3 linked regions of the Hymenobacter swuensis DY53 genome follow. The protein of the gene in region 1 interacts with the protein of each later gene in a pairwise test. Links are inferred from orthologs where the notes say so. Each region holds a gene or a part of one and is shown in the gene's direction. Other genes may lie near its edges.

Evidence for each region.
Region 2: the proteins of HSW_RS02880 (region 1) and rlmB interact in binary tests that used the Escherichia coli proteins (3 or more experiments, as listed by UniProt). The link is inferred for Hymenobacter swuensis DY53 from one-to-one orthologs.
Region 3: the proteins of HSW_RS02880 (region 1) and HSW_RS24030 interact in binary tests that used the Escherichia coli proteins (3 or more experiments, as listed by UniProt). The link is inferred for Hymenobacter swuensis DY53 from one-to-one orthologs.

What each region holds. Positions count from the first base shown.
Region 1 is NZ_CP007145.1:321,901-328,786, reverse strand. Bases 1,254-4,092 are described here. They hold HSW_RS02880 (bifunctional ADP-dependent NAD(P)H-hydrate dehydratase/NAD(P)H-hydrate epimerase), read left to right. Parts: upstream 1,254-1,830; coding sequence 1,831-3,354; downstream 3,355-4,092. Other genes in these bases: HSW_RS02875 (GH92 family glycosyl hydrolase), read right to left, coding at 3,337-4,092; HSW_RS02885 (M949_RS01915 family surface polysaccharide biosynthesis protein), read right to left, coding at 1,254-1,791. Outside these bases: HSW_RS02895 (hypothetical protein), read left to right, coding at 1-378; peptide-methionine (R)-S-oxide reductase MsrB, read right to left, coding at 455-913; more of HSW_RS02885, read right to left, coding at 997-1,253; more of HSW_RS02875, read right to left, coding at 4,093-5,625; HSW_RS02870 (UbiA prenyltransferase family protein), read right to left, coding at 5,695-6,624; HSW_RS02865 (inorganic diphosphatase), read right to left, coding at 6,738-6,886. UniProt on the Escherichia coli protein: Bifunctional enzyme that catalyzes the epimerization of the S- and R-forms of NAD(P)HX and the dehydration of the S-form of NAD(P)HX at the expense of ADP, which is converted to AMP.
Region 2 is NZ_CP007145.1:3,851,128-3,858,165, forward strand. The notes cover bases 3,405-6,395. They hold rlmB (23S rRNA (guanosine(2251)-2'-O)-methyltransferase RlmB), read left to right. Parts: upstream 3,405-4,423; coding sequence 4,424-5,368; downstream 5,369-6,395. Other genes in these bases: HSW_RS23075 (GWxTD domain-containing protein), read left to right, coding at 3,405-4,385; HSW_RS24600 (hypothetical protein), read left to right, coding at 5,373-5,723; HSW_RS17885 (mannose-1-phosphate guanylyltransferase), read right to left, coding at 5,785-6,395. Outside these bases: HSW_RS17865 (glycosyltransferase family 117 protein), read left to right, coding at 1-2,943; more of HSW_RS23075, read left to right, coding at 3,171-3,404; more of HSW_RS17885, read right to left, coding at 6,396-6,912. UniProt on the Escherichia coli protein: Specifically methylates the ribose of guanosine 2251 in 23S rRNA.
Region 3 is NZ_CP007145.1:181,800-188,727, reverse strand. What follows is about bases 1,336-4,216. They hold HSW_RS24030 (AAA family ATPase), read left to right. Parts: upstream 1,336-2,061; coding sequence 2,062-3,372; downstream 3,373-4,216. Other genes in these bases: HSW_RS02300 (5-methylcytosine restriction system specificity protein McrC), read left to right, coding at 3,389-4,216; HSW_RS24920 (hypothetical protein), read left to right, coding at 1,832-1,954; HSW_RS02310 (sigma 54-interacting transcriptional regulator), read left to right, coding at 1,336-1,745. In the rest of the region: more of HSW_RS02310, read left to right, coding at 1-1,335; more of HSW_RS02300, read left to right, coding at 4,217-4,420; HSW_RS02295 (TldD/PmbA family protein), read left to right, coding at 4,622-6,274; HSW_RS02290 (TldD/PmbA family protein), read left to right, coding at 6,400-6,928. UniProt on the Escherichia coli protein: Recognizes N4- and C5-methylcytosine (and 5-hydroxy-methylcytosines) produced by a broad range of DNA methylases and appears to act against 5-methylcytosine preceded by a purine residue. Binds to DNA containing methylated cytosines; also binds to GTP.

The sequences.
Region 1 (6,886 bases):
TCCCGTCTGAATAACGAACAGGATAAAATGGTAGCCGAAAAGTTGATGGATGGTTACTTTTCTAATCAGAAGGTCAGCCAAATTACCCCCAATCTACAGCTGTTTTCGGCCCGTTTTTGGCAAGCTGCTTCGCGGGATGAGGTAATGCAGCTTTTCAAAAAGCGCGACGAAGTATTAGGGCAGTTGCAAAGTACTTCTCTAGAAAACTGGACAACCAAAGTTACCAGTGGCACTAATCCATCGGGCGAGTATCAGTTGCAGTACAAAAATAAGTACACCAAAGGCGAGGCTGCAGAAACTTTCAGACTGGAGCGCGAGGCAAATGACTCCCTAAAAATTGTGCACTACAACATTAACTCGAAAGAGTTTTTCCGTTAATATTTAGAGAAAGACAAAAGCGGGCCGCAGATATAACATCTGCGGCCCGCTTTTTCGTGCTGATAGAGTATGCTTTCTACGCCTTCTGCGTCTCACTCACCAACTTCACGCTGGCCGAGTTGATGCACAGACGCAAGCCGCCGGGGGGCGGGCCATCGGGGAAGACGTGGCCCTGATGGGCGTCGCAGACGTTGCAGAGCACTTCCACGCGGGTCATACCGTAGCTGGTATCCTTCTTGTAGCGAATGGCGCTTTCGTCGACGGGTTGGGTGAAGCTGGGCCAGCCGGTGCCGCTTTCAAACTTGGTGCGGGAGTCGTAGAGCGGGGTGCCGCAGCACACACAGGCGTAGAGGCCGGCCTCGTGGGCCTCGCAGTATTCGCCGGTGAAGGCCCGCTCGGTGCCGTGCTCCCGCGTAACGTGGTACTGCTCGGGTGTGAGCTGGGCGCGCCACTCGGCATCGGTTTTTTCTACGCGCTTATCGGGGGCCGGGCTGCCGTGGTTGGCCAGCCGGATTACGTCGTTCCAGGTTTGCATGGGTTGGGAAGATAAGGTCAGCAAAGTAACTGCTGTGCAAACGCAGAGGCGGGCGGGAAGTTTTCTCACACTACCGGTGTGTTTCAAAGTTCTTCCAGCGTATTTCCCTGCACCGACCACCGCCGCCATTCCTGCCGGGCAAACCGCAGAAAGGCGGGTGGGGCCTTCCGAAAATCCTTCTCGTTTTCGTAGCGCCCGCCAAACAACTCGTAATGTACTTCCAGCCGGGCCGCGCTGATGGTATCCAGACAACAGGCATTGGCGGGACGGCGCTCGGAAGCTGGAATCGAGTCGTACTGCACTACCGTATAGCCGCGCAATGCGTACTTGGCCGCGCCTTCGTGCATAATGAGCTTCAGGGTAGCCGGGCTTACGTCGCTGGTGCAAGTAAGCGAGTACAGCAGCGTCGTTTCGGTTAGTCCGTCGTCATCCAGGTCGGTTACAGCCGTGGCCCCAGGCACCGGCCCCAGTCCCAGATCAAACGGACAGCCAGCCACCCCATCTTGTAGGTGCCATAGCTCCTGCCACTGGCCAGCCCGCTGTACATACTGGCGGGCATACATATCCACCGACTGTGCTTCTTCCGGCCCATCGGGCTGGGGCGGGTCGTCGCGGACAGGACTGCGCGTAAGTACCAGCAGATTCAGTCCATTCTTATCCCTCCATTGCTTTAGTTCCAATACCCGGCCCGGTTGGCGTGGCACTCCGGCCGGCAGCTGATTGAGCGGCAGGTTTTGCACGCGGACTACGTTGTCAGCATCAACAGGAACAACGGCCGCAGGCGCTGCGGGACTTGCCACCGTGGTTTCAGGGGAGGAGCGTTGTTCGGAACAGGCAACCGCGAGGGACAGGGCCGCCAGCCAGAGAATGAAGCGCATCACGTATCGGAGTAAGTAGGTTTCAAGTATAGGCAGAATATGAAACTCCTCTCCCCCGCCCAGACCCGCGCCCTCGATCAGGCCACCAGCAAAGCGCAAGGCATTACCTCCCTGGAGCTGATGGAGCGCGCCGCCACAACGTTGCTCGACTGGCTGCTGACGACGCTGCAGCCCACCTACACCACCCCGATTCACCTATTCTGCGGCCCCGGTAACAACGGCGGCGACGGGCTGGCCCTAGCCCGCCTACTACACGAAGCCGGCTACGTGGCACACGTCTGGCTGCTGCCCGCCGAGCGGTATTCCGCCGATTTTACCGCCAACCGCCACCAGCTACCCGACGGCATCAGTTGTCAGGAGTTGGATACCGCCCGCCTTCCGGACCTCCCAGCCGGCGCGGTGGTAGTGGATGCGTTGTTTGGCGCGGGGCTGAACCGGCCGCTTACCGGCCTGGCGGCGGCCGTGGTGGCGTACCTGAACGCCGCCGCTGCCTTCACAGTAGCCGTGGATATTCCGTCGGGGTTGTTTGCCGATGCGGCCCAAGAGCCCGACAGCGCGGTAGTACAGGCGCAGTATACCGTCAGCTTCGAGCTACCCAAGCTGGCGTTCCTGTTGCCACAGAATGCTGGTTTCGTGGGCGAATGGCACATTTTGCCAATCGGGTTGGAGCCCGTGGTTATCCACAAAACAGCGGTGGATAACTACTATGTGGACGCGGCTTTCCTACAGGGACGCCTGCCGGCGCGCCCGAAGTTCAGCCACAAAGGCACTTTCGGGCACGCGCTGCTGCTGGCGGGTAGCCGGGGCAAGGTGGGCGCGGCGGTGCTGGCGGCCTCGGCCTGCCTGCGCGGGGGCGTGGGTTTGCTGACGGTGCGGGTGCCGGAAGTGGGCTATTTCATCCTGCAAACCACCGTGCCCGAAGCCATGTGCCTCACCGACCCCGCCCCAGACTTCCTCACCGAGCTACCCGACTTGCAGCCCTACGCCGCCGTGGGCATGGGGCCGGGGCTGGGCCAGGCGGAGGCCAGCCGGGAGGTACTGCGCCAGTTGCTGCATAAGGCTAAGGTGCCGCTGGTGCTCGACGCCGACGCCCTGAACCTGCTGGGAGCCAACCGTGACCTGCTGGACCTGCTGCCCCCCGATACCCTACTGACGCCGCACCCCAAGGAGTTCGAGCGGCTAACCGGAGAGCCTGCCCGCGACGATTACCACCGCCTGGAGCAGCTCCGAGCCTTCACCCGCCAACGCCGCTGCTACTGCGTGCTGAAAGGAGCCTACACCGTCCTGGCCACACCCGATGGCATCATCTATTTCAACAGCACTGGCAACCCCGGCATGGCCACCGGCGGCAGCGGCGACGTGCTCACCGGCCTGCTACTGGCCCTGCGCGCCGATAAACGCCTCTCTCCCCTCAATGCGGCCCTGCTGGGCCTCTACGCCCACGGCCGCGCCGGCGACCTGGCTGCCCGGGAAACCGGCGAAGCGGGCCTCGTGGCCGGCGACCTGGTGCGCTTTATCGGGCCAGCCTTGCAGGAATTAATGGCCTCACCGCACCGGCTTTGAAACGGAATACGGCGCGGCTTTCAGGGTGGCTCCCCGCCGCAGGTTGGGCTCGGGGGCCATATCGAAGTTCAGCGTGGCGCCCTGTTGCAGAGTTTCATGGTTGAGCCAGTTCTGGTTGTACTCCTGGCCGTTCAGCGTGAGGGTGTTGATGTAGCGGTTGGCCGCACTGTTGTTGGGCGCGTTCAGCACTACCTGTTTGCCGTTTTCCAGCGTCATGGTCACCTTGGGAAAGAGCGGGGCGCCCAGCACGTACTGGTCGGTAGCGGGGCACACCGGATAGAAACCCAAGGCCGAAAACACGTACCAGGCAGAGGTCTGGCCGTTGTCCTCGTCGCCGCAGTAGCCGTCGGGGGTGGGCTGGTAGAGGCGGTTGAGGGTTTCGCGCACCCAATATTGTGTCTTCCAGGGCTGCCCGACGTAGTTGTAGAGGTAGGTCATGTGCTGGATGGGCTGGTTGCCGTGGGCGTAATTGCCCATGCCCGCAATCTGCATTTCCCGGATTTCGTGGATAACCGAGCCGTAGTAAGAGGCATCAAACACCGGGGCCAGGGTAAACACGGTATCCAGCGCCGCCACGAACGGCCGTGGGCCGCCCATCAGGTTCATCAGCCCCTGCACGTCATGAAACACCGACCAGGTGTAGTGCCAGCTGTTGCCCTCCGTGAAGGCATCACCCCATTTGAAGGGGTTGAAGGGCGTCTGGTACGTGCCGTTCTGGTTTTTGCCCCGCATCAGGCCGGTTTGCTTATCGAAAAGGTTGCGGTAGTTCTGGCTGCGCTTTTCGTAGAGCTGCACTTCCTTTTTGGGGCGGCCCAGGGCTTTACCCAGCTGAGCAATGGCGAAGTCGTCATAGGCGTATTCCAGGGTGCGGGCCGCGCTTTCGTTGATTTTCACATCGTAGGGTACGTAGCCGAGCTTGGTGTAGAAGCCCGCGCCGGCCCGGCCCACGGCTTCCAGCGGCCCCTGGTTATTGGCCCCCTTCAATGCGGCTTCATACAGCGTGTTAATGTCGTAGCCGCGCACACCTTTCAGGTAGGCATCGGCCACAATGGAGGCCGAATTGTTGCCCACCATAATGTCGCGGTAGCCCGGGCTGGCCCACTCCGGCAGCCAGCCGCCTTCCTTGTAGGTATTCACCAGCCCCTGCTGAATCTGGCTGTTGACGCCGGGGTACAACAGATTCAGGAACGGAAACAAAGCCCGAAACGTGTCCCAGAAGCCGGTATCGGTGTAGAGGTAGCCGGGCAGCACCTGCCCGTTATAGGGCGAGTAGTGTACGGGCTGGCCGGCGGCATCTAGCTCGTAGAACTTGCGCGGAAACAGCAGGCTGCGGTACAGACAGGAGTAAAACGTGCGTTGCTGCGCCTCCGAGCCACCTTCTACCTTGATGCGGCCCAACTGCTGGGTCCAGGCGGCCCGGCCTTTCTGCTTCACCGTTTCAAAGTCAGCGGCCCCGATTTCCTGTTCCAGGTTGCGCAGGGCCTGCTCCGGGCTGATGAAGGACGACGCCACCCGCACCTGCACCTGCTCACCCTTATGGGTTTTGAAGCCCACCACCGCGCCCGTGTGGTTGGCCGTAGCTTCCAGCAGCTTGCCATCCAGCACCTTATCCTGGTAGATGGTGGTGGTGCTGAACGCGTGGTCGAACTCCAGAACGAAGTAGTTTTTGAAATTGGCCGGCACGCCGCCGCTGTTACGGGTGGTGTACCCGACGATGCGGCGCTGCTCCGGCAAAATCCGGACGTGGGAGCCTTTATCGAGGGCATCGAGCACCACGTAGGCACTATCGGTGCGCGGGAAGGTAAAGCGGAAGCGTGCCGCCCGCTCGGTGGGCGTCAGCTCGGCGGTTACGTCGTGGTCGGCCAGGTACACCTTGTAGTAATGCGGCTGGGCCACCTCCGCTTTGTGCGAAAACCAGCTGGCCCGCTCCTCTTCCTCGAAGCGCAGCTTGCCGGTGATGGGCATGAGGGCAAACTGTCCGTAGTCGTTCATCCAGGGCGAAGGCTGGTGCGTCTGCTTGAAGCCTTTGAGCTTGTCGGCGGAGTACTGGTAGGCCCAGCCGCTACCCATTTTGCCGGTCTGGGGTAGCCAGAAGTTCATGCCCCAAGGCAGCGCAATGGCCGGGTAGGTGTTGCCATTGGAAAGGCTCGGCTTGGAATCGGTACCCATCAGCGGGTTCACCAGGTCCACGGGTTCCTGGGTTTGGCTGCGGGCCGGACTAGCCATCAGCAATAGTAGCACAGCCGCAGTGGCTCGTAGGAGATTCAACATTCTCACCGATACAGGTTTACACGCCCGCAGCAGGTGGGGCGGGCAAGAATAGGTGTTTTCTGCCAAAAATCAGCCCGCCACTCCGGAAAACCACCCGGCCGAGCCCCGGCTGGCCCACCACACGGCCAGAAACTGCAGCACCATCACGCCATCGGTCAGCAGGGCGAAATAGTAGTCGGGCCGGTTTTCGCGGGCTCCCCAGATAACGCCGGCCGCCGCCAGCAGCGGCAGCAGCAACACGGGCTCCTGCCCGGCGGGCGTACCCGGTGGCACCAGCGTGGCAGCCAGCAGCAGCACCAGCGTCGCCAGCCACTTGGTGGCCCGAATGCCGATTACCCCCGGAAACGTGCGGGTGCCGGTGGCTAGGTCTTTTGTGTAGTCCCGGATATCGAACACCGAGGCCAGGGCCAGAATGAACAGAAACCGCCGCGCAAATAGCATCAGCACCACCGGCTCGGTTACGGCGCGGCCCAGGTACAAAGCCGGAATCCAGACGGTGACCCCGGCCCAGACGTAGGCAATAAGAAACACCTTGAGTAGCGGCAGGTCGCGCAGGGCCCACCAGCGGCCGTGGCGCCGGAGCAGCGGCATAGAGTACAGCACCGAAATCAGGCCCAAGTGCAGCAGAAACGGCGTGAGGCGCAGCAAGCGGCCATCCAGCAAAAACAGCAGCCCCGCCACCAGCCCGGCCGCCAGCGTCAGCAGGGTCAGCTGGCGGCGGTGAGCCTGCATCCACTGCTTGCGCCGCGAGAAGCCGGGCGGCTGGCTCTGCTTATAGGGCAGCACGCTGTCGAGGTTGTAGAGAAAAAGTGTGGCCGCGAAGATGAGCGCGCCCAGCCGCCCCGGAATGTGGACCCGCCAGAACAGAAACGTGACCCACATCAGCCCCAAAGCCGCCCCCGACAGCCACACGCTGCTGTACAGCACGGCGTCGAGCACCCGCTTTCCTCCCCGCACCCAGGTCAGTAGCAACGCGGAAAAGGAACGGGCAGCCGGCATCAGGGCAAAGGTACTAGGCCGGCGCAGTCCGCAGGTGGCCCTAACGCAGCAGCCCCCGGCGCCAGTAATTGACGGCCGGGGGCTGCATGGTGTGTAGAAGGAAGGAGGGTGGATTAGCTGAGGGCCTCCTTTACGTCCTCCTCGTCTTTGGGGTTGCCTTTCGGGAAGGTTTCCTCGTAGAGTTTCACGCTGTCCTCGATGATGCGGTAAGCATCTTCGCGGCCCATGAACCGCTCCACGCTTACGTGCTTGTGCTCCAGGG
Region 2 (7,038 bases), 3.5 Mb from region 1 along the record:
ATTGCCACCGCCACCTACCTGCTCACGCTGGAGCCCACGGCCTCGTTCTGGGACTGCGGCGAGTTCATTGCCTGCTCCTACAAACTGCTGGTGCCGCACCCCCCGGGCGCGCCCACCTTTCTGCTGCTGGGCCGCTTGTTTTCCCTGCTGAGCTTTGGCGACGTAACGAAGGTTTCGGTGCTGGTCAATACGCTGTCGGCTTTGAGTTCGTCATTCACGGTGCTGTTCCTGTTCTGGATCATCACCATGCTGGCCAAGAAGCTGGTGCTGAACCGCCCTGGCCTGCACGACGACCGGGGCCTGGAGCCCACCTTCGGCCAGAGCCTGCTGATTCTGGGTGCCGGCACGGTGGGGGCTCTGGCCTACGCCTTTTCCGATTCGTTCTGGTTTAACGCTGTGGAGGCCGAGGTATACGCCATGTCGTCGTTGTGTACGGCCGTGGTGGTGTGGCTGATGCTGAAGTGGGAAAACCGGGCCGACGAAGCCGATTCTGACCGGTGGCTGGTGCTCATTGCCTACGTTATCGGCCTCAGCATTGGGGTCCATTTACTGAACCTGCTGGCCATTCCGGCTCTGGGCTTTATTTACTACTACCGCCGCACCCAGAACCCCACAACAGTGGGCGGCATCATTACGCTGGTGGTGAGCAGCATCATCGTGGGCCTGATTCTGGCTGGTATTATTCCCGGTCTGCCCACGCTGGCGGGTGCCTTCGAGGTGTTCTTCATCAATACGTTCGGGCTGCCTTTCAGCTCGGGGCTGATTATCTTCCTGGTGCTGTTTGTGGGCCTGATCTGGCTGGGCTTCCGGCAGTCGTTCAAGCGCCGCAGCCGGTTGCTGAACACGGCCATGTTGAGCTTCGTGTTTATCCTAATTGGATATTCGAGCTACCTCATCGTGCCCATCCGCAGCAGCTACCACCCCACCATCAACGAAAACGACCCGGAGGATGTCCTGTCCTTCGTGAGCTATCTGAAGCGCGAACAGTACGGCGACCGGCCGCTGCTCTATGGCCCCCAGTTCAACGCCCAGCCCATTGCCCAGGAAGACGGAGCTCCGCGCTACGTACGCCAAGGCGACAAATACGTGGTAGCCGAGTACCGCCCGGTGTTGCAGTATGCCGCCGAGGACAAGATGCTGCTGCCCCGCCTCTACAGCAACGACCCGTTGCACCTGTATAATTACAAGAAGTGGGTAGATATTCAGGAGGGCGTGAAGCCCACCATGGGCCAGAACCTGGCGTTCCTGACCAAGTACCAGATGGGCCACATGTTCTGGCGCTACTTCATGTGGAACTACGTGGGTCGCGAGGGGGATATTCAGCAGTCGGGTATTCTATGGGGCAGCGGCAACGGCGCGGGCCTGCCCGAGCGGGTAGCCGACAGCCCGGCCCGCAACGCCTTTTTCGCCCTGCCGCTGCTGCTGGGCGTACTGGGTCTGTTCTTCCACATCCGTCGCGACGGCCGCAACGCCTTCATTGTAGGTTTGCTGTTCCTGTTCACGGGTCTGGCCATTGTGCTGTACCTCAACCAGCCGCCCATCGAGCCCCGCGAGCGGGACTACACCTTCGCGGGGGCTACCTTCGCCTTCGCCATCTGGATTGGCCTGGGCGTGCTGGCGTTGGCGGAGTTGTTGGAGAAAGTGGTGAAATCGGACACGGCGCGGGCCGGCGTGGTATCGGCCCTGGGCCTGGTGGTACCGGGCCTGATGGTGACGCAGGGCTGGGACGACCACAACCGCTCGGACCGCTACAACTCTATCGACTCGGCTAAGAACCTGCTCAACAGCTGCGCCCCGAACGCCATTCTGTTCACCAACGGCGACAACGACACCTTCCCGCTCTGGTACGCCCAGGAAGTGGAAGGCATCCGCACCGACGTGCGCGTGGCCGTGCTCAGCTACCTGAACACCGACTGGTACATCGACCAGATGAAGCGCCGCGCCTACAAGTCGCAGCCGCTGCCGATTTCCATGCAGAACGGCAACTACAAGCAAGGCACCAACGACTACCTGCCCTACGCCGAGAACCCCTCAGTGAAGGAAGTGAACGTGAAGGAGTTCATGCAGCTGGTGAACCAGAACAGCCCCCTGCTGCAGGTGAGCTACGGCGACGGCTCGAAGTCTTTGCTCTCCTTCCCGACCCGCAACTTCTTCCTGCCCATTGACACGGCCGCCGTGGCCAAATCGGGTATTCTGCCGGCCGACCGCCGTAAGCAACTGGTGCCGCGCATGGAGTGGCAGGTGGGCAAAAGCGCCATCGAGAAGAAGAGCCTGGTGATTCTGGACATTCTGGCCACCAACAACTGGCAGCGCCCGGTGTACTTCAGCAGCACCGTGGACTCGCGCGACTTCATGGGCCTGCAGCCGTACTTCCAGCTCGAAGGCATGGCCTACCGCATCCTGCCCGCCAAGGACCCGAATTTTGACCCCAAGGGCGGCTCCGAGGAAGGCTACATTGCCCAGAATCTGATGTACGACAACCTGATGCAGAAATTCGCGTTCCGCGGCCTTGATAATCCCAACATCTTCTACGACGAAAACAACCTGCGCTTCCCAGCCAACTACCGCGACAAATTCGCACGGCTGGCCGATGCCCTGCTGGCCTCTGGCGACAAGGTGCGCGCCAAGCAGGTAATTGACAAGTGCTTCACGGTAATGCCCGACAAAGCCGTACCCTACGATTACTACGTGCCCCAGTTTATTCCGGCCCTGATTGCTGTAGGTGAGCGGGAGCGGGCCAATGAAATCATGGATACCATGACCGGCCGCGCCGAGCGGGCTCTGGCCTACTACAGCACCCACAACCAGGCCCTGTTCGACCAAGAGTTCCAGACCTACCTGCTGGGCCTCAACAGCATCGGCCGCGCCGCCGAGGCCATCGGCGACCAGAAACGTGCCGGCCGGGCCATTACGTTGCTGCAACAGTATTATCAGCAACGCTAGTAAGCCGCACGGTTTTTGCCGACCAAGAAGCCGGCTCCGGAAACGGAGTCGGCTTCTTTCGTAAGTACGTATACTCTCCTAATCATCCTGAGTATTCCGCGCATCAAGCGGCTTCGAAGGACCTTACAACCGTAGAACGATACCCATATCAGCGGCTCGTAGCAACGTGATAAGGTCCTTCGCAGGCTCAGGATGACAGTTTATTACCAGCTGAACCCACCGCGCCCGTGAAAAACTATCTATTCCTGCTACTACTCTTGCTGCTTTCCGGCCTGAGCAGCCCGCTTTCCGCCGATCCGCGCCGCGACTTTGCCACGCAGTACCGGCCCGGCCGGCGCATTCTGGTGGATACGCGCCGGGAGGGTGACAGCATACGGGTATATCTGCGGTTTCCTGACCGCAACCTGCTCCGCCGGGGCTTTCCGCTGCACGTGGTGGGCTGGGCCGGGTACGATGCCCGCCGGCCGCTGTGGCAGGATACCGTGCGCCAGCTCCGCCGTCGGCTGCAACCCGAGGGGCCCGGGGCCCGCGTTGATTTCTGCCTGCCCATCAGCCGCCTCCGGGCCGGGTTAGTGTTGAGCCTGGCCATAGGGCCAGCCGAGGAGGCCGTGAGCGGCGACGCGGCCTGGCTGCCCCTGACAGCTGAGCACCTGAGCCGCTCGTTCATTCTCACCGATTCCCTGAGTCAGCCGCTAATGCGCCGTTACGTACACGCCCGGGAAGTATTCGGCGTGAATGCCTACGGCCCTGATCAGCGACTGACAGCCTACCGCTACCCATTGAGCTCGGTGCCGGCCGCGCCGCCCATGGCTGCCGCCGGGGCCCTGGGCCCCCAGCCCCGCCGCCTCAGTGCCCAGGATTCCGCGCAGTTCCGGGCCGATGAACTGCTCCGGCTGCCGGCTGGGCTTTACTTGTTGCGGGTGGGTGGCAGCCCAGTGCGCGCGGGCTTGCTGGTGGAGGAAAACCGCTTTCCGGAGCTAATTACGGCCGATGAGCTGATTGCCCCGCTTACCTACCTGACCACGTCCCAGGAACGCAAACAGCTGTTCGACGCCCTTGAGCCTAAAAAGGCTGTGGACCAGTTCTGGCTGAAGGTAGCGGGCAATAACCAGCCCATTGCCCGCCAGCTTATCCGCACCTACTACGGGCGGGTGGCCGAGGCCAGCCAACTTTTTTCAGCCCATAAGGCCGGCTGGCTGACCGACCGAGGCCTGCTGTATCTGGTGCTGGGGCCACCGGAAAGCGTATATCGGGCCAATGAGGAGGAACGGTGGGTGTACCGCTCCTATACTGAGCGCAGCGGCACCTTCCTCTTCCGCCCCAAACCCAGTACCTTTACCCCCGACAACTATGAACTGGTGCGCCGCCCCGAGTACGAACAACTTTGGTATGCCGCCGTGGAGCAATGGAGAAAAGGACGAACCGCCCAGCCCGGCCGCTAACTGAGCGCCGCCAATTTTTTGATTCCGAAAACCGCCCCGTGCCCAACCGCCGTCCCGCTCCCCGCGACGGGGAAGGCCGCGCCGAAGGCGGACGTTTCGAGGGAAGCCGGGCCGAAGGAGGCCGCTTAGAAGGCAACCGGCCGGAAGGCAACCGCTTCGAGGGCAGCCGTTCGGAAGGAAACCGCCCGGAAGGGAACCGCACCGATAAAAGCCAGTACCACCGCCCGCCCCAGGACCGCAGCATCGACATGATTTTCGGGCTGCGCCCTATTCTGGAGGCCCTGAACGCGGGCCGTACACTGGACAAAATTTTCCTACTGCGCGGCACCAAAAACTCCATGACCCAGGACATTACCGCCCTGGCCAAAGCCGCCGACGTGCCCGTGTCGATGGTGCCCGTGGAGAAGCTCGACAACATCACCCGCAAAAACCACCAGGGGGCCGTGGCCTTCGTGTCGCCCATCGACTACATGCCGCTGGACAGCATTCTGGCCGGGCTGTACGAGGAAGGGAAAACCCCGCTCCTGCTGGTGCTGGACCGCGTGACGGACGTGCGCAACTTCGGCTCCATTGCCCGTAACGCAGAGTGCCTGGGCGTGCACGCCATTGTGGTGCCCAGCCGCGGGGCCGCCCAAATCAATGGTGACGCGCTGAAAACCTCCGCCGGAGCCCTTAACCTGATTCCGGTGTGCCGCGAGGCTAACCTGAAGGAAACTCTCACGTTCCTGCGCGAGTCGGGCGTGCAGATTGTGGCCTGTACCGAAAAATCGGACGCCAGCCTGGAAGCCGAAGCGGTAGACCTTACCGGTCCGCTGGCTATCCTTATGGGCTCCGAGGAAGACGGCATCAGCCCCGAGTACCTGCGCCTCGCCAACCACAAGCTCCGCATCCCGATGGCCGGCCAGATTAGCTCCCTCAACGTGAGCGTGGCCAGCGGCATTATGCTCTATGAAGTGCTGCGCCAGCGCCTCGTGAAAAAGTAGGGCTGTGGAGACGAAGGCACAAGACTGGAACGGAATTGTTGCCTACTATCAACGCCATGCTGCAAATGGCATGGGTGACGAAATGTTGCTTCTAGTGCAGCATATTATTTCTTCGGGCGCTTCCTACCGTTTATTCGCTTTTACCTCAATTGCTGTTTTGAAGGTTAGCATCTACGAAATGATGCACAACAACCACGAAACCTTACACATTCACTTTGACCGCGAGAAGATAGTCTTTCAGTTCAGGTATTACGCCACAGGGAATTCATATGATCAACCTGAATTTTGTCGTCAATACTCTGCCGACTTAGGGATGGAAAAATTTGATCAATTTATCCACTGGATACGATGGTAGACTCAGAAAAAAAGCGCCTGCATGCCAGCAGGCGCTTTTTTTTGGTCTGTCACAGTAAAGGCTAATTATACCCCACGCCTTTCTTCGATCTTACGTCGGCCACAAATTCTTTCACGCGCTGTTCTTCGGTGCGCTTGCAGATGAGCAGCACGTTGTCGTATTCGGCCACGATGTAACCCTCCAGGCCCTGTACTACCACGAGGCGCTCAGAGGGCGTTTTGATGACGCACTCCTTGGTATCATAGAGCAGGGCGTTGCCGTCCACCACGTTTTCGTCGGCGTCGTGCTGGCCCATGCGGTGTAGGGAGTCCCAAGTGCCCAGGTCGCTCCACCCGAAATCGGCAGGCAGCACGTATACATTATCGGCCTTTTCCATCACTCCGTAGTCGATGCTAATGTTGCGGCACTGGCTGTAGGCGCGGGTGATGAACGTGGTTTCCTGATCCGTGCCCAGCTGATCGGCTCCCTCATCGAATACCTCTGCAATGTCGCTCAGGTAATGGTGGAAGGCCTTGATGATGGCATCAGCGCGCCATACAAACAGGCCGGAATTCCAGAGGAAGTCGCCGCTGGAGAGGAACATGCGAGCTAGCTCCAGATTAGGCTTTTCGGTAAAGGTTTTGACTTTGCGCAGCCCAGTTGGGAACGTTCCATCTTCATGGCCCGGCATCGTCTGTACGTCTTGGGGCTTCACGGCATCATCCAGAAACTGAATGTAGCCGTAGCCAGTATCGGGGCGGGAGGGCTGAATACCGAGCGTGATGAGCACATCGTGGGTGCGGGCCCCGTCCAGGGCCGTGCGGATGGCGGCGCGGAAGTTCTCCTCGTGCATCACGGCGTGGTCGGCAGGCGTCACCACAATTACGGCTTCCGGGTCGCGCTGAGCAATGCGGTAGCTGGCGTAAGCAATGCACGGCGCGGTGTTGCGCCCAATGGGTTCCCCCAGAATCTGGTTGGCAGGCAGCTCGGGCAGGTGCTGGTGCACCAGTTCCACGTAGTCGCGGTTGGTGACGACAAACACGTTTTCGGTGGGGCAGATACCCCGGAAACGGTCCACCGTCAGCTGGAGCATCGAACGGCCCAGACCCAGGACATCATGAAACTGCTTGGGATGATGCGTGCGACTAAAAGGCCAGAACCGGCTGCCAATGCCGCCAGCCATTACAACGAGGTACGTATGTTGTTCCATCGGAGCCGAACCAGAAGTTCGTTGTTGGGAGAGAAGAAAGGAATGAATAAGCCTGCCTCACTGGCAAAAAAGCCTACCACCGAGCTACCAGTCCAAACAAGGTACGGAAGTAGAATTTGCCAATGA
Region 3 (6,928 bases), 140 kb from region 1 along the record:
GGATGCGGTATTTTGTGGTAGTGCCCTTGCGGACGGGCGGGCGGCTCATCGGGCTGTTGTCATTAGTAGCCCGCCGACAACCTACGTTTTCGCCCAATGACATTGATCTGCTGGAGAAAATCGGGAGCCTGGTAGCCGTGGCCGTGACCAACACCATGGCCTTCGAGGATATTGCCCGGCGGGAGCAGGAAAAATCCATGCAATTGGCGCTTAACAATGCACTGCTCAGCATTAAGGAGCGCGGAGAGTTATTTCGCACCATTGCCACCGAAATCAGCCAGGTAGTGCCCTGCGACTATTTTGGCGTACGGGTGCGCAAATCCAACTCGCCGGTGCGGGCCCTGGCCGAGTTCAACCGGCAGCCCGACGGCAGCTTCGCCCCGCTTGATGCCAGTCGCCACGACGAGCTTCCGCAATGGGCCGCTGCCCAAGAGACCGTGCTCGAGCTGTTTGCGGCCCCCGGCGTATACGTGGGCTCCGATTTTGAAGAGCTGGCCCGACGCTATGAGCTGCTACGCTTTATCCGGGAGGAACGCGGCACGCAGTCGTTGTTGTGTACCCCGCTGAAAACCGGCGAAGAACCTGTTGTGGCCCTAATTCTGGCCAGTCGGCAGCCTTTCGCCTTCACGGAGGAAAACCTGGAGCTGATTCAGACCCTGGTGCCCCAGGTCCGGCTGGCCATCCAGAACGTGCTGGCCTTCGAGCAGATTGAGGCGCTCCGGACCCAGCTGGAACGGGAACGAACCTACCTCATCGACGAAATCAACACCACGGCCGCTTCCCGTCTCGACGATTTTGTGGGCGGCAGCGCCCGGATGCAGCAGGTGTATACCCGCCTGTCTCAGGTAGCCCCCACCGATACCACCGTGCTCATCACCGGCGAGACCGGCACCGGCAAAGAGCTGGTGGCCCGGGCCCTGCACAACCTGTCGCCCCGGCGCGAGAGGGCCCTCATCAAGCTCAACTGTGCTGCCCTGCCCGCCCAGCTTATTGAAAGTGAGCTGTTCGGGCACGAAAAAGGGGCCTTCACGGGCGCGCACGACCGGCGCATCGGCAAGTTTGAGCTGGCCGATGGAGGCACGATTTTTCTGGATGAAGTGGGTGAGCTGCCGCTGGATCTGCAGGCCAAGCTGCTGCGCGTATTGCAGGAAAAGGAGTTTGAGCGCATCGGGGGCCGGCGGGTAATCCAGACCGATGTGCGGGTCATAACGGCCACCAACCGGGTGCTGGAGGAAGAAGTGGCCGCCGGCCGCTTCCGGGCCGATTTGTACTACCGCCTCAACGTATTCCCGATCCGGCTGCCCGCCCTGCGCGAGCGGCCCGAGGATGTGGAGGCCCTGATGCGGCATTTTCTGGAACGCTTCACCAAGCAGATGGGCAAGCCCGTGCGCGGCCTGCGGGAGCGGGACCTACGGGCTCTGCAACAGTACGGCTGGCCCGGCAACGTCCGGGAACTGGAGCATGTGGTGGAACAGGCCGTAATTGTGAGTCAGGGGCCATTTCTGGAGTTTCAGGGCTTTGCTGCCGCGGCGCAGACGGCACCCGCCACTGCGGAAACGGGTGGTCCGCTCAAAACCCTGAAGGACCAGGAACGGGACCATATCCTGACGGCCCTGTACCGCACCGGCGGCCGGGTCAGCGGCCCGAACGGCGCGGCTCAGCTGCTCGGCATCAACCCTAAAACCCTGGAAGCCCGCATGAAAAAACTCGGCATTCAGCGCACGGTGGAGGTGCGGGGGCAGTAAGCACCGGGTGGCGCAGGCAGCATCTGACCAACCCTGCTTCCCTGCGGCGCGTACACCTGGGCACCATCCATCCTTACCTAGAAATTATGGCTCAGCCGACCACCACGCCCAAGCATACGGACCCCGAAACCAAGCGGGACGAAAAGAAGAACGAAGAAACCGTGAAAGACAAGCCGGACGGCAAGAAGAAAACCACCCAGAAAGGCTAATTCTACCAGCCACGAAGCCCGGTCAGCTCCCTGTTGACCGGGCTTTTTGTATCCGGGCCACCCGCTCAGGCGGTTTCAATACTGTTTTGCCCGTACTTTAGAACCGGATGCCCACTTCTCCCTTCGACCCTACTCACCTCACCCGCGAACAGGTATTGCAGGCCCTCCGCCACATGGACCGGGAGGGTCCGCGCATGCCCCTGAGCACGGTGTACGATTTGGTGTACCGCAGCAAGCGGTATGCCCCACGCGCCGTGGCCCAGTTGGCGTATCGGCTGGCGTTGGGGCAACCGGAGGCGCGGTGGCCCTTACCGGCCGGCGCACCTACCAACCGCATTCTGGAAAACCTCAGCTTCACCATTGCTACGAAGCGCCCTACGCTGGAGAACTCGCCCCTGCTAGATGGCGACGTAGCGGCCCAGGAGCGGATGCAGGAACTGTACACCGGCGCGACCCGGGAAGTGGTGCGCCCGACCAAAGAAAGGAAAGCTCCGGAAGCCACGGAGGTGCACGAGCCGCAACCAGCGTACGAGCACGCCACTGTCACGACTTACACCCGGGAAATGGCACTAGCTGAGCTGTTTATACCCGAAGCGGAGCTGCAGGCGGCTCAGGCGGCCCTGCGCCGCCGCCGCAACCTGATTCTGCAGGGGCCGCCTGGCACCGGCAAAACGTTTCTGGCGCGGCGACTGGCCTGGCTGGCGCTGGGTGCTACCGACGCGGCTCGCATAGAGCTGGTACAGTTTCACCCCAGCTACAGCTACGAGGATTTCGTGCAGGGTTTCCGGCCGGATGCGCACGGGCAGTTTCGGCTGCAGAACGGAATTCTGGCCGACTTTTGCCACCGCGCGGCCCAGGACCCGGAACGGCCGTATTTCTTGCTGATTGATGAGCTGAACCGGGGCCACGTCGCCCGTATTTTTGGAGAATTGCTACTGCTGCTGGAGGCTGATAAACGCGGCCCGGCCCACGCTGTACGGCTGCCCTACTCTCCCGCTGGTAGCCCGCCCTTTTTCGTGCCCGCAAACGTGTACGTCATCGGGACCATGAACTTGGCCGACCGGAGCCTGGCCCCACTGGATTACGCCCTACGCCGCCGCTTTGCCTTTGTGCGCCTGCAGCCTGAGTTTGGCGACCCGCTGCGGGAGTTTCTGGCGGCACGGGGCGTGCCAGCAGCCGTCATCGACCAGCTTACCACCCGCCTCACCGCTCTCAACCAAACCATTGCCGATGACCCCGAGCTGGGCCCCGATTTCTGCATTGGCCACAGCTACTTCTGCCAGCCTCCCACTAGCCCCGCCGAGGCGGCCGGCTGGCTGCGGCTGATTCTGGAACAAGAAATTGCGCCTCTACTGGATGACTACTGGCTCGATCAGCCTGCCAAAGCCGCGCAGCACAAGAAAAAGCTCCTGGCGTGAATAGCTGCGGCCCACCATGATTCCCATTCAGAACCTCTACTATCTGCTATGCTACGCCTGGAACCGGCTGCCGGAACAGGAGGAGTTGCGGGCCATCAGTGGGAAGGCATTCCACCGGCCGCTGGAATTGCTGAGCTACGTATTGCTCACCGGCACCCGCCGCTTACTGCGCCAGGGACTACCTGTAACATACACGGAGCAAACCGCCGAGCTGCCGGAACTGCGAGGTCGGGTGCTGCTCAGCCCCACCCTGAGCCGCGACCTGCTACGCCGGGGTCGGGCCGTATGCACTTTTGATGAGTTGGACACGAATACCCCGCTGGGAGGTTTACTGTTGGGCACGTTACAGCAGCTAAGCCGGGCACGGAGCCTGTCGGCCACGTTGCGTCAGGAGTTGCGGGCGGTGGTGCGGCGGTGGGCGGCGGCCGTGGAACCGTTGGCCCTTTCCGCCACTACTCTGCGCCTGGTGCGCCGGCAGCGGCCAGGCGGGCTGGGTGACTTTCTGCTGAATGTGTGCGAGTTAATCCATCTAAGTGCTCTGCCTACGCCGGAGACTGAGGGCACCGGCCGCTTCCGCGACTTTCGCCGCGACGAGCGGCTGATGGCCCAGCTGTTCGAGCAGTTCGTGCGCAACTTCTACCGGCTGGAGCAGCGGCAGTTTCGGGTGCTGAGCGAAACCATTCAGTGGCAGGCCGCCGCCGCAACGGACGCTGACCTGGAGCTGCTGCCCGCCATGATTACCGATACTACCCTGGAAAACCCGGCGCGCAAAATCATCCTCGATACCAAGTACTACGCGGCGGCCCTGCGCCTGCGCTACGACCAGCAAAAGCTGCTGGCTCCGCACCTCTACCAGCTCTACGCCTACCTCCAGAATCAACCGATTTTGCCCGGTCAGCAGCTGGAAGGCATTCTGCTGTACCCGGCCGCCACTCACTCCCTGGATGTGCGCTACACCCTCGGCGGCCACCCCGTGCGCATCGTCACCCTTAATCTGGCTCAGCACTGGGAACAGATTGCGGCCGATCTGCTGGCACTGGTGCAGTAGCGCGCTTACGCTGTTGGGGAAGAACGCCTCTGCATGTCGTTCGGCTGACCTTGCACATTGCGAATTTTGCAATAATTACCAGCTTACACCTGTAGCAATGCAGCCCGGCTACGGGTTTTTTGTCCGTAGGTTGCAATTGGCGGGTCTTCTGCCTAAACTTCCTGCACTTTCCTTTCTCTATTCACCCAAACCTGTACTCTTTTGAAACGACGCGACTTTGTAGGCCTGACCGGTCTGGCGGCCGGGGCCCTGTGGCTGCCCTCGGTACCCGGCTTCGGCGGGACGCTAGTTGACCCCGCCCGCCTGCTGGAACCCGGCCTGGATGTGGCCGTGAAAAAACGCCTGGCCGACGCGGCCCTCAACGCCGCCAAATCGGCGGGAGCCACGTACGTGGATGTGCGCATCGGACGCTACCTCAACCAGAGCGTGTTCACCCGCGAAAAGCAGGTGCAGAACATTGCCAGCGGCGAGAGTTTCGGGGCCGGCATTCGGGTAATTGCCAACGGCACCTGGGGCTTCGCCTCCACCAACCAGGTAACGGAGGCCGGCATGGCCAAAGCGGCCCAGCTAGCCGTGCAGATTGCCAAGGCTAACGCCAAGGTGCAGAAGGAACCCGTGAAGCTGGCTCCGCAGAAGGGACATGGCGAGGTTTCCTGGAAAACGCCCATTCAGGTCAACGCCTTCGAGGTGCCGGTGAAAGACAAGGTGGACCTGCTGCTGGCCGCCAACGCCAAGGCCCTGGAAAACGGCGCTACGTTCGTGAATTCGGCCCTGTTCCAGATCAACGAGCAGAAGTACTTTGCCAGCACCGACGGCTCCTACATCGACCAGGACATTCACCGCATCTGGCCGAACTTCTCCGTGACGGCCATTGACCGGGCCTCCGGCAAGTTCCGCACCCGGGAGGCGCTCAGCTCGCCCATGGGCCTCGGCTATGAGTACATGCAGCCCAAGGCGCAGGACAAGATTGCCGGCCCCGCCGGCACTGGCCTAGTAGGTTACAAGTACAGCTACGACATGCTGGAGGACGCCACCCTGGCCGCCAAGCAAGCCAAGGAGAAGCTCACGGCCAAGAGCGTGGTGCCCGGCAAGTATGATTTGGTACTCGACCCCAACCACCTCGGCCTGACCATCCACGAAAGCATCGGCCACGCTACCGAACTGGACCGCGTGCTGGGCTATGAGGCCAACTACGCCGGCACCAGCTTCGCCACGCTGGAGTGGAAGGCCAAAAACCTGCCTTACGGCTCCAAAAACGTCAACATCATCGCCGACAAAACGCAGCCCGGCTCTTTGGGCGCGGTGGGCTACGACGATGAAGGCGTGCAGACCGGCCAGTGGGACATCATCAAGGACGGCAAGCTGGTGGATTACCAGAAAATCCGCGACCAGGCGCACATCGTGGGCCAGAATAAGTCGGATGGCTGCTGCTACTCGCAGTCGTGGCAGGATGTGCAGTTCCAGCGCATGGCCAACATCAGCTTGCAGCCCGGCAAGGAGAAGATGAGCGTGGACGACATGATCAGCAAGGTGGACAAGGGCATTTACATTGCCGGCCGGGGCTCGTTCAGCATCGACCAGCAGCGCTATAACTCCCAGTTCGGCGGCACGGTGTTCTACGCCATCGAGAAAGGCAAAATTGCCGGCATGATCGAGGACGTAGCTTACCAGACCAACACGGTAGAGTTCTGGAACAGCTGCGCCGCCGTCTGCGACCAGTCGGACTACCGCCTGTTCGGCTCCTTCTTCGACGGTAAGGGCCAGCCCAGCCAGGTGTCGGCCGTGAGCCACGGGTCCAGCACCACCCGCTTCAACAGCGTGAACGTCATCAACACCGCCCGCAAAATCGGCTAGGTGTCATCCCGAACGAAGTGAGGAATCTGGGTTACTACTTTTTAAATACTCGCGGATTCCTCTCTTCGTTGGGCATGACACTCTGAAGCAAACCTTCTTTCCTAGATATCAGCACATCAACCCATATGGCAATTCTTTCCCAATCCGAAGCCCAAGGCATTCTGCAAAAGGTGCTCAGCTTCAGCAAGGCCGATGAGTGCGAGGCCACCCTCAACGGCCAGACCGGCGGCAACGTGCGCTCGGCCCGCAACGCCATCAGCACCAGCGGCGGCGTGGATAACGTGAGCCTGACGGTGGAGTCGCGCTTCGGCAAACGCTCGGGCGTGGCGACCTGCAACCAGTTCGACGACGCGACACTGCGCAACTGCGTGCAGCGGGCCGAGGAAATTGCCCGCCTCGCCCCCGAAAGCCCCGAGTACATGCCCCTGCTGGGCCCCCAGAAATACCTGACCTCGGCCAACAGCTTCGCCAAAGCCACCGCCGACATCACGCCCGACTACCGGGCCGCCCAAGTGGGCGCCAGCATGAAGCTCTGCGACGAGAAGAAGCTGACTTCGGCCGCCTTCCTCAACGACGCGGCCGGTTTTGTGGCCAAGCGCAACAGCAAGGGCCTCGAAGCCTACCAGCAGACCTCGGGCCTGGAGTTCAGCATCA